2 regions of the Shewanella vaxholmensis genome follow, and region 1 is predicted to be linked to the other one. Evidence: predicted binding sites of a transcription regulator. Region 1 holds the regulator's gene; the other holds the start of a gene.
The links. The regulator ArgR, encoded in region 1, controls arginine synthesis, uptake and breakdown. The targets are predictions, from matches to a motif close to ANTGAATANNTATTCANT.
Positions count from the first base shown of each region.

Region 2: the regulator ArgR is predicted to act here: its motif matches at 3,297-3,314, upstream of argC (N-acetyl-gamma-glutamyl-phosphate reductase).

Region 1 is NZ_JAUOEV010000010.1:94,458-99,930, forward strand. It holds gene folM (dihydromonapterin reductase) at 1-446, opposite strand, end outside; gene Q4Q46_RS10785 (thiol-disulfide oxidoreductase DCC family protein) at 712-1,110, shown strand; gene mdh (malate dehydrogenase) at 1,207-2,142, opposite strand; gene argR (transcriptional regulator ArgR) at 2,437-2,907, shown strand; gene Q4Q46_RS10800 (NAD(P)-dependent oxidoreductase) at 3,048-3,680, opposite strand; gene Q4Q46_RS10805 (LysR family transcriptional regulator) at 3,787-4,689, shown strand; gene Q4Q46_RS10810 (Dyp-type peroxidase) at 4,762-5,473, opposite strand, start outside.
Region 2 is NZ_JAUOEV010000015.1:3,008-8,480, reverse strand. It holds gene Q4Q46_RS13495 (argininosuccinate synthase) at 1-289, opposite strand, end outside; gene Q4Q46_RS13490 (ornithine carbamoyltransferase) at 350-1,255, opposite strand; gene argB (acetylglutamate kinase) at 1,268-2,050, opposite strand; gene argC (N-acetyl-gamma-glutamyl-phosphate reductase) at 2,082-3,062, opposite strand; gene ppc (phosphoenolpyruvate carboxylase) at 3,687-5,473, shown strand, end outside.

The DNA.
Region 1 (5,473 bases):
GCTATGTGCTTCTGACTGCCCTTCTCTGCCACGTAATCGGTAATATGAATCACATCACTGCCGCCGATTTCATCGCCAGCAGCGGCACGTAGCTGCGCCTCTAAGGCCAAGTTCAACTGATAGGGCACGCTCACATGCACTTGCATCATCCGCTGCAACACTTGGCTCGGTGCACGCTGACAGTGATCCGGCAGCCAGTCCGAGGCATTGTGAATAATGGCGCGAACTTGAGGCAGTTGAGTTAACGCATCAATTAAAGCTTGCACTTGGGCATCGTCATAAAAATCGCAGGGATACAGAGTCGCACCTAAGGCGTTAAGCTCATCGATACTGGTGTAATGGCTGCGATAAATACCAATCACCTGCTGACCTTGGGCGAGAAAATGTTTGGCTAAGGCGTAACCTATGCGTTTACCCACGCCAGTGATTATGATGGGAGATGTCATACCTATCCTTTTGATTCGTCATTGCTCAGGTTTTAACTTGTTTGCTTAAAAATCAACAATCAAGTTAACCCTATGAATAACCAAGATGTTACTGTACTCGTTTGAATTTAACCTAATAAAAAGCCAAATGAGACACACATTAGATTTAAATCAGCTGCGATCTAAAACCCTTTAATCTGCGTATAGGTTATAAGAAACCAAGCTTAAGTGCACAAGCCAAGAGCTTAGAGCAAGTATTGTGATCAAGTCATCAGAGGTGGACCCGATGGAACTGCGGATTTTTTATGATGGTAACTGTCCATTATGTAGCGCCGAAATGCGTCAACTGAAAGCACGCGATCCCAACAACTTTATTGCGCTTGAGGATCTAAATGCACCCGACTTTAGTGAACGTTTCAGCCATATTGATAGAGACTACGCCAATACTATTCTTCACGGTGAAACCGCAAAGGGCGAAGTGTTACTCGGGTTAGATGTCACCTGTAAAGCGTGGGCACTGACAGGCACACGTGCTTGGATCCAACTATTACGCCTGCCCGTGATTAAAACTGTCGCCGATTGGACTTACCTGCGCTTTGCAAAACACAGATACCGTATCTCCTATTTACTGACAGGCAAAGCCCGCTGCGACGATAACTGCCAAATTCCCACCAAGCGCCGCTGAATGAGCTTGAGAAAGTGTAAAACGCAGGCATAAAAAAACGGAGCTCAATGGCTCCGTTTTTTAATTCGTCATAATCTAAAAAGATTATCCGAAAGATTATTTAACGAAATCAACGCCTAGTTTGATATCGCCTTTCAGCGTATCTAACATAGAATCACGAGCGTTAGCTTCGAATGCACTCACTTCACCGTAAGGCAGTACTTTTTCAATACCGTTTTTGCCTAACAGCACAGGTTGTGCGAAGAACTCTGCGTGCTCGCTACCGCCGTCAACATAGGCGCATTCAACGATGTTAGCTTCGCCTTGCAGACCACGAACCAAAGACAGACCGAAACGGCAAGCCGCTTGACCCATAGACAGAGTCGCGCTACCGCCACCGGCTTTAGCTTCAACCACTTCTGTACCCGCGTTTTGGATGCGAGTAGTCAGACTTGCCACTTCTTCGTCAGTGAAAGTCACGCCTTCAACTTGAGACAGTAATGGCAGAATGGTCACGCCGCTGTGGCCGCCGATCACATTGACTTTAACGTCAGCAACGTTCAGGCCTTTTAATTCGGCGATGAAGGTTTCAGAACGGATCACGTCTAGAGTCGTGATACCGAACAGACGGTTCTTATCGTAAACACCCGCTTTCTTCATCACTTCTGCAGCGATAGCGACAGTAGTGTTGACTGGGTTAGTGATAATGCCAACCAAAGCCGTAGGGCAAGTTGCAGCTACTTTTTCGATCAGGTTGCGAACGATACCGGCATTGATATTGAACAGATCTGAACGATCCATACCAGGCTTACGCGCAACACCAGCAGAAATTAGAACAACGTCAGCACCCACTAGGGCAGGCGTTGGATCTTCACCAGCAAAACCTTTGATTTCAACAGCAGTAGGGATGTGGCTCAAGTCAACCGCAACACCCGGAGTCACCGGTGCGATATCATATAGAGACAAATGTGAACCCGCAGGCAGTTGAGTTTTTAACAGTAGGGCAAGAGCCTGGCCGATACCACCAGCAGCACCAAGTACAGCAACTTTCATAGTTATCTCCGTTATTTCTCGGATATGTGTGACATGGATCTAATTTACGTTGGCGTCACATTACTGGAATGTCACAACAATTTCAATTATCCCTTAGTCGTGGGACAAAAGAATTCCGGAATAAGTTAGAAGCAATGTAGAACAATTACTCAAATTGGTATTTTTAAGCCCCCAGCAAACGCTTAACCACAGGGAGTTAGTGAATTTTTATTCAACCAATCTGGTTATTTGTTGACAATTTTTCTAAAAATATTCAAAATGGGCCTGTTTTTTTGAATAACGAATAATAATATTATGCAAACGACCAAGAATCAGGATGACCTTGTTAGAATTTTTAAGTCGATTTTAAAAGAAGAGCGCTTTGGCTCTCAAAGTGAAATCGTCACCGCCTTGCAAGCTGAAGGCTTTGGTAATATTAACCAATCAAAAGTATCACGCATGCTCAGCAAGTTCGGCGCAGTGCGGACTCGCAACGCTAAGCAAGAGATGGTGTATTGCTTACCAGCCGAATTAGGCGTACCCACCGCGGGTAGCCCACTGAAGAATTTGGTACTCGACGTCGATCATAACCAAGCAATGATTGTCGTGCGAACTAGCCCAGGAGCTGCGCAGCTGATTGCCCGTTTATTGGATTCTATCGGTAAACCAGAAGGCATTTTGGGCACAATTGCTGGTGATGACACTATCTTTATTTGTCCATCGAGCATCCAAGATATCGCCGATACCTTAGAAACCATCAAATCTTTATTCAATTACGCAGAATAAAAAAACAGGTCAGCTTGCTGACCTGTTCTATTTCATCTGTACGCATTTCTGTCCAATCTTGCGCTGATTATTTGGCCATTGTCCCGATTACGTTACACATTTAAGCCAATCTCGCGCGCACCGATGTTTATACGCTAAGGTCAGTAAGCCACACTGATGCGCTGATTTACGTGAGTGCCCTGTTCGGCTTCATCTAACATGGCTTTAGCGTAATCTGTAACAGAAATGCGGCTGCGACCATTGGCATCGGTAAAGAAGCTGTCGCCACCAAGGCGATATGGGCCTTCACTCTCACCAGGATAAATCTCAGCGGCTGGGCTCACAAAGGTCCAATTAATTGCAGTTTGCGCCGCACGGAATACCTGCAAAGCTTCACCCTGAGCTAACGCTTCATCTTTATATGCTGCGGGGAAATCTGGGCTAGAAACCAGAGTCACACCCGGTGCCACTTCTAAACTCCCTGCACCACCAACCCACAATAAACGTGGCACCTTAGCGTTAGGCAGCACATCCAGTAAATACTGAACCGTACTCGCCACTAGGCCATGATTTTGTTGTGCGCGGCCACCAACAGCGGCAATGACAACATCTACGCCAGCAAAGGTTTGCGCAACTAATGGCTGCTCTAAATCCACAGCATGCACAACCACGTCAGTAGCGGATAACTTACTCGGATCACGCACTAACGCTGTTACTTGGTGCCCACGGCTCAATGCTTCTTTTAAAATTGCACCACCAATCCAACCTGTTGCACCTAAAATTGCGATTTTCATTTCGTTAACTCTCTCTGATGATTTACATTGAAGCCAGTTTACTTGCAGTGATTCACGTGATAAACATCAATAAATGAGCATTATTGTTTCAGTTTGAGGTACTAATATGGATAAAATTGCCGCAATACGCAGTTTCGTCGAAGTGGCAAACTGTGGCAGCTTTACCAAAGCTGCCGAGCATTTAGACCTCAGCCGCCTGCAGGTATCCCGCCATATTCAAGAAGTGGAGCAGTGGTTGAGTTTACGCTTACTACACCGTACCACCCGCAGCGTCAGCCTGACTTTGCAAGGCGAAGAAGCGCTGCAATTTTGCCAGCGGATCTTAAGTGAAGTCGCCGCCATGGAAAGCCGCGCCCACAGCCATAACAGTGAACTGGTGGGCAGTATTCGCATCGCCACACCGATTGGCCTTGGACAGCACAGCCTGTTTGATGTCGTCGACCGCTTTATTAAAATTCACCCTAAGGTCAGCATTCAGCTGGTGATGTCAGACAGTTTTGCCCAATTGGTGGATGAGCGAGTCGATGTGGCATTGCGCTATACCGAGCAGCCCGATGATAATTTGATTGCCCGCCGTTTAATGACCATAGATGCCGTGATCTGTGCTGCGCCGAGCTACCTTGATAGCAACACACCACTTGTCGAGCCCATCGATCTACTGGCTCACAACTGCCTGATACACTCGGCGCAACAAAATTGGCCTTTCCTGAAAGAGCTGCAAGCCGAGCATGTAAAAGTCACAGGTAATCTTAAAGCCAACGATATGGGCGTATTGGTGAGTGCGGCGCTGCGGGGACATGGCATAGTGCGTTTGCCCTGTGACTTAGCCAATCAATACCTTGCCAGTGGCCAGCTCAAAGAAGTGTTACCCAACTTTACGACGCCAGGCCAAACCCTGTGGGCTGTGTACTTGTCCCGCAGTTATCAGCAAAATCTGGTGCGCGCCTTTATCGATTTCACTGCCCAGCAATGGCAACTCGATATCAAAAAATGGCTCCCTGCGCATTAGCATAAAAAACGCACTTAGGCGTTAGCGTAAGTGCGTGTTAATTGATGCTGAATCTGGGCAGATATCGAACGCTTATTCGTCGAATTGCAACATAAAATCCAATGCGGGGGCAAAGAAGGATGAGCCTGTCATCGCCTTGGTAAAATGCATCAAGTGATCATGGTTACCTTCGCCATCACCAAACATCATGCTATGCAGCATTTTTTCAAAATGCTCCGGCGTACGGCAGTTAGAGATAAACATCAATCCCTGCTCCTTCAGCGAACCATAGGGCATGCTCTGGCGCAGGATCTCCATCGACTGACCATTCGCATCTTTAAGATTCACCCGCTTGATATGGCTGGTCAGTGGCTTATCCTCTGACTCATACTCGATATTATCTTGCTTAGTGCGACCGATAATATCTTCTTGTTTTTTAACCGGCAATCTATGCCATTTACTCAAGTTATGGGCATACTTTTGCACGTGAATATAGCTGCCGCCCCTAAACTCAGGATCTTCATCGCCAACCAGAGCGACTTCTTGACGGTGACGCCCCTTAGGGTTTTCGGTGCCATCGACAAAGCCGGTTAAATCGCGGCTATCCATAAATCTAAAGCCACGTTCTTCATCGACTAGTTCCACTAAGTCTTCAAACATTTGGCTGATTTCATTGGCGACTAAATGCAGAATATCGTAACGGTCGCAGCGGATATGCACGAACAAATCATATTCAATGGCCGGCGCTTCGCGGCTGCCGACTTGCATAGCAGGGAAAGGCTTGAGCATTTCAGGGCGAGCATTG
Region 2 (5,473 bases), on a different contig from region 1:
AATAAGTGCCTTCGTAAATCGCACCGCTCGCAATCGTTGGGTAGATATATTCTTTAACGAATTCTTCTTTCAGGTCGACGATATGACACTCAGACGCACCCGAAGCTAAGGCTTTTTCAGTCAAGCCAACCAGCTCTTCTTCGCCTTGGCCAACGTCGGCGCAGAATGCGATGATTTCGCAGTTATCGTAGTTTTCTTTTAACCAAGGAATAATGGCCGAGGTATCTAGACCACCTGAATAGGCTAAAACCACTTTTTTCACACCAGTATTTTTTATCTCGATAGACATCTTAAATTCCTATGACTCGTTTCTCACCGAGGAGAAAACAGGCTGCTAAACAGGGTTAATTTAACTAAATAAGGTTACCAGTACCGCATTTTGGGCATGCATCCGATTTTCGGCTTGTTGCAGAATTAAGGAGCCTGCACCGTCCATCACTTCATCTGTTACTTCTACACCACGGTGGGCGGGCAAACAATGCATAAAGAAGTTAGCGCCCGCTTTCGCCATCAAGGCTTTGTTTACTTGGTATGGCGCAAACTTCGCTTTGATATCCGCCAGCGGCGTTGGATCGCCCATTGAAATCCAAGTATCGGTATAAATCGCATCGTGACCTTCAATCGCATCGATATCTGAAGTCAGTACCAGCTTACCGCCATATCGCTTAGCAAGCTCTTGCACTTCTGCCACTACGTAGCCATCAGGAAAGTGACCCGCTGGGCAGATCACTGTCATGGTAGCACCGAGAATAGCCGCACAGTACATCAGCGAGTTAGTGACATTATTACCATCACCAACATAAGCTAATTTGGCTTTGCTGACATCCTCAAACTGCTCGGCCAGTGTTAAAAAGTCAGCTAATGCTTGGCAAGGATGATAAAGATCCGACAAGGCATTAATCACGGGCACTGTGCCGAACTCGGCTAATTGCTCAATGGTGGTGTGCGAATAAGTTCTCGCCACAATCGCATCGGCCCAGCAAGACAGGTTAGCAGCAAAGTCAGCAACCGATTCCCGTTGACCTAGCGCACCATTTTGTTGGTCTAGGTATAAACAGTGGCCACCAAGTTTATTAATACCAATATCAAAGCTAACCCGTGTTCTGAGCGAGGGCTTTTCAAACAACATCACCACACTCTTGCCATCCAGCGCGTGGCGGTACTCAGCCGGATTAGCTTTGATCGTTTTTGCTAAGGCAATCAGATCGAGTAACTGCTGCTGGGTTAACTCTTTTATCGATAGTAAATGCTTCATAACCTACTCCACTTATGGTTGGATTTGTGTTCCTACGGCTTCACCTTTTGCTAATGCGATTAATTGGCTTGCATCACGCCACGAGGCAACTTGAACCGCCTGCCCCATCCACTGTGCGACTTCGAGCGCAGCTTCAACTTTGACCTTCATTCCCTTTTCGATCACACCTTGTTTAACCAGGTCTGCTATCTGCTTGCCATTTAAACTGTGAATGAGCTGGCCTTTACCATCGAGTACACCAGACACATCCGACAGCAGCACTAACTTGCCGCCTACTAATTTGGCTAAGGCCGTCGCAGCTTGGTCAGCATTGACGTTGAGCATTTGGCCATCGTCCATCATGGCGATAGAGCTACAAATCGGCATCCAACCTTGGGCGAGGATAAACTTAAGATAAGCGCCATCTTTTGGTGTCACTTCACCCACTAGGCCTAAACGTTCATCTTTAATCTTTGCCGATACAGTATTGCCATCGGCGAGGCTCATGCCCACACTCACAATCCCAGCTTTAGTCGCTGCGCCTTGGAGGATCTTGTTCGAAGTACCTGCAAGTGCGCCGGCAATAATCGGCATTTGCTCAGGCGGAGTCACACGTAAACCTTCTAACTTGACGGTTTCCATGCCGTTTGCCGCTAACTGTTCATCCACTAAACAGCCGCCGCCATGCACCATCAACACTTGCTGACCATTGGCTAACATAGCCGCAGCCGTATCCATTAACCGCGCCATCCCCATTTCACACTGCAGCAGCGCGCCGCCCACTTTAAGAACTAATACTGAGTTGTTTGTAGACATCTTGACGACTCTCTTAAATAAGGATGAACAATTAAAGGTTAAAATGAATCTTTATGCATTGCAGCGCTTGGCTGGCAGCACCTTTCATCAAATTATCGATTGCACTGGCTACCACTAAGTAACCGCTATTCTCATCAAACTTCCAACCTAAGTGGCAGTTAGGTGTCAGCACCACATCGTCCACTTTCGGGAACTGATTGTGCTTCACGGTTACCAATGGCGCCTGGTCATACACGCTATAGGCCGCAGCGACATCGGCAGTTGTAGTGCCTGGTTTTAGCTGCACGGTAATAGTCGCTAAAATGCCACGCTTAAAGTTGCCAAGGTGCGGGGTAAATATCACTTCTTGACCAAGCTGAGTGGCGATCTCGGGTTGATGTCTGTGGCCTAATACGCCGTAAGGTGTCAGGCTCACTTCACAAAAACTGGTGTGTAACTGCGCTTTGCGACCCGCACCCGTTACGCCGCTCACGGCATTGATCACCGGATAAGCTGATGTCAGTAAACTCGCCAGCGGTTTTAACGCTGTAAGTGATGCGGTTGGATAACAACCTGGCACGGCGATCATCTTAGTCGCAGCGATTTCTTTAGCATTCCATTCGGCAAGTCCGTACACGGCTTTGGCTAAAACTTCAGGATATTCATGCTCAAAGCCATACCACTTAGGATATTGCGCCACATCGCTAAAACGATAAGCACCGCTTAAATCGAATACCGCTAACCCTTGGCTATAAAACCAAGCGGCTAAATGTAAGCTCACTGAATGCTCAGTCGCTAATACCACAGCATCGGCTTCGGCAACGATTTTTGCCTTAGCGTCTTCGGACAATGGCGACAGCGTTAATGCGATATGGCTATAGCTAGGGTACAAATCCGCTAAAGGCTTACCTTTATCTAAACTGTTTTCAGAAACATACAAACCCTGAATCGTCAGATCTGCTTCTGCATGGATTAAAGCGGTCAGTTGTGCGCCTGTGTAACCACTGGCACCAATAATGGCGATATTTTTCATGTGTTGTTGTCTTATTAACCGAATCAAAGAAACTTAAAGAATAGATGAATAGCGTACACGCAACTGCGCATATCTATGATGACAAGATTATCGTCGCAGGAAATCGTAATTGGTTGTTATTTTATTCACTGTCAGGTTAATGCTCTGAATCATGATATTTACTCTACAGGTCACAGGGGGTGACTCATCTCAACTGCAGGCTAGACTACCACAAAGATCTACTTATGCAATATATGTGAATATATATTTTTAATTTATTTTTATATTTCTTACTGAAATGCAGATCTCGCCCGCCTATCATCCGTTCAGCTAACTCGTTAATAACTCAGTTATCTAGGGTTAATTTCCGCCAAAATCAGTCCTTTTTATTAACAGCTAAGATACATGCCTGCAAAGCCTAAAATGATGCACTTCATATTCACTTACGCTAATCATCACAAAATATTGCGTAGCTTCGCATTTATATTGAATATTCCTCAACGATCATTGCGATTAGTTGCATATTAGATAAGCCAGTCGTATAAGTTATAAGTTCTTCTGTTGACCATTGCCCCAAGTGATAGGTATTGTGCTAACGGGCTAAATGTACGGCAGGATTTTCATGTTTTTCTATTCGGAGTAACTATGGTTGTAACCAAGGCAGACAATATGACCGATATGTATGCGTCATTAAGATCGAACGTGAGTATGTTAGGCCAAATCCTTGGCGATACTATGCGTACCCATCTTGGGGACTCTTTTCTTGAGAAGGTAGAACAGATCCGTAAGCTTGCTAAAGATTCACGCCGGGGCGATCAAGCCGCCAGAGAGCAAATGCTCGAGTTACTGACAGCTTTGCCAGACGAAGAATTAGTCCCTTTTGCAAAAGCTTTTAACCAATTTCTTAACTTAGCTAACTTATCCGAGCAATTTCATACTATCAGTCGTAATTGCGACGAACTTGTCTGCGTACCAGACCCAGTGGAACAACTCCTAGGCCGCATGCTCAATGGTCGTGTCGACCAAGCTAAAATGCTCGACTGTCTAAAAACACTGGATATCGATCTGGTGCTAACAGCGCACCCCACTGAAATTTCCCGTCGTACCCTGATCCAAAAATACGCCGCCATTGTCGACTGCTTAACAGAGCAAGAAAACGACCAACTGTCAGATAGAGAACGTCAACAGATCAATCTGCGCCTACGCCAATTAATCGCACAAATATGGCACACCAATGAGATCCGCCGCGAGCGCCCAACTCCAGTAGATGAGGCTCGCTGGGGATTATCCACCATTGAAGAGTCACTCTGGCATGCGGTGCCTGACTTCTTAAGACAGCTTAACGATCGAGTGCAGCAACGCACAGGGCAGCAATTACCGATTGATATAGCGCCAGTGCGCTTTTCAAGCTGGATGGGCGGCGATCGCGACGGCAACCCGTTTGTTACCGCAAAAGTCACCCAAGAGGTGCTCGATCGTAACCGCCATGCTGCCGCCAGATTATTCTTAAAAGATATCGTGCTGCTGGTCGGTGAACTGTCGATGGAAGAAGCCAATGATGAGTTAAAGGCTTATACCAATAACAGCTGCGAACCTTACCGCCACGTGTTGCGCTCCATTCGTCAAAGACTGCGCGATACCATAGATTATTTGAATGCACGTATCGAAGGCCACAATCCTGAAGTCGATAAGTCGAGTCTGATTTGGCAAGAAAGTGATCTCAAAGCGCCGCTAGAAATGCTCTATAAGAGTTTAACCGACTGCGGTATGCGCTTAATTGCCAACGGTTTATTGCTCGACATTCTCCGCCGTCTCGCCTGCTTTGGCATTCATATGCTCAGGCTCGACATTCGCCAAGATGCCAGCCGTCACAGCGATGTGCTCGCCGAGTTAACTCGCTATCTCGGCATGGGTGATTTCAATCATTGGGATGAAACCGAGAAGCAAGCCTTCTTATTACGTGAACTCAGCAACCGTCGTCCACTGATCCCAAGTAACTGGCAACCCTCGGCCGATGTGGCCGAAGTGCTTAATACCTGTCGTTTGATTGCTAAACATCCGGCAAAAGCACTCGGATCATATGTGATTTCGATGGCAGGTAAACCATCGGATGTCTTAACGGTTTTACTGTTACTCAAAGAAACGGGCTGTTCGCACCCAATGCGTGTGGTACCGCTATTTGAAACCTTAAGTGACTTAAACAACGCCGCGGCCTGTATTACCGATTTGCTCGATATCGACTGGTATCGTGGCTATACCAAAGGCATGCAAGAGGTCATGATTGGCTACTCTGACTCTGCCAAAGATGCTGGTGTCATGGCGGCGGCTTGGGCTCAGTATCACGCTCAAGAGCAGTTAGTGGCGGTCTGTAAACAAGCAGGCGTCAAGCTTACGCTATTCCATGGCCGTGGTGGCAGCATTGGTCGCGGGGG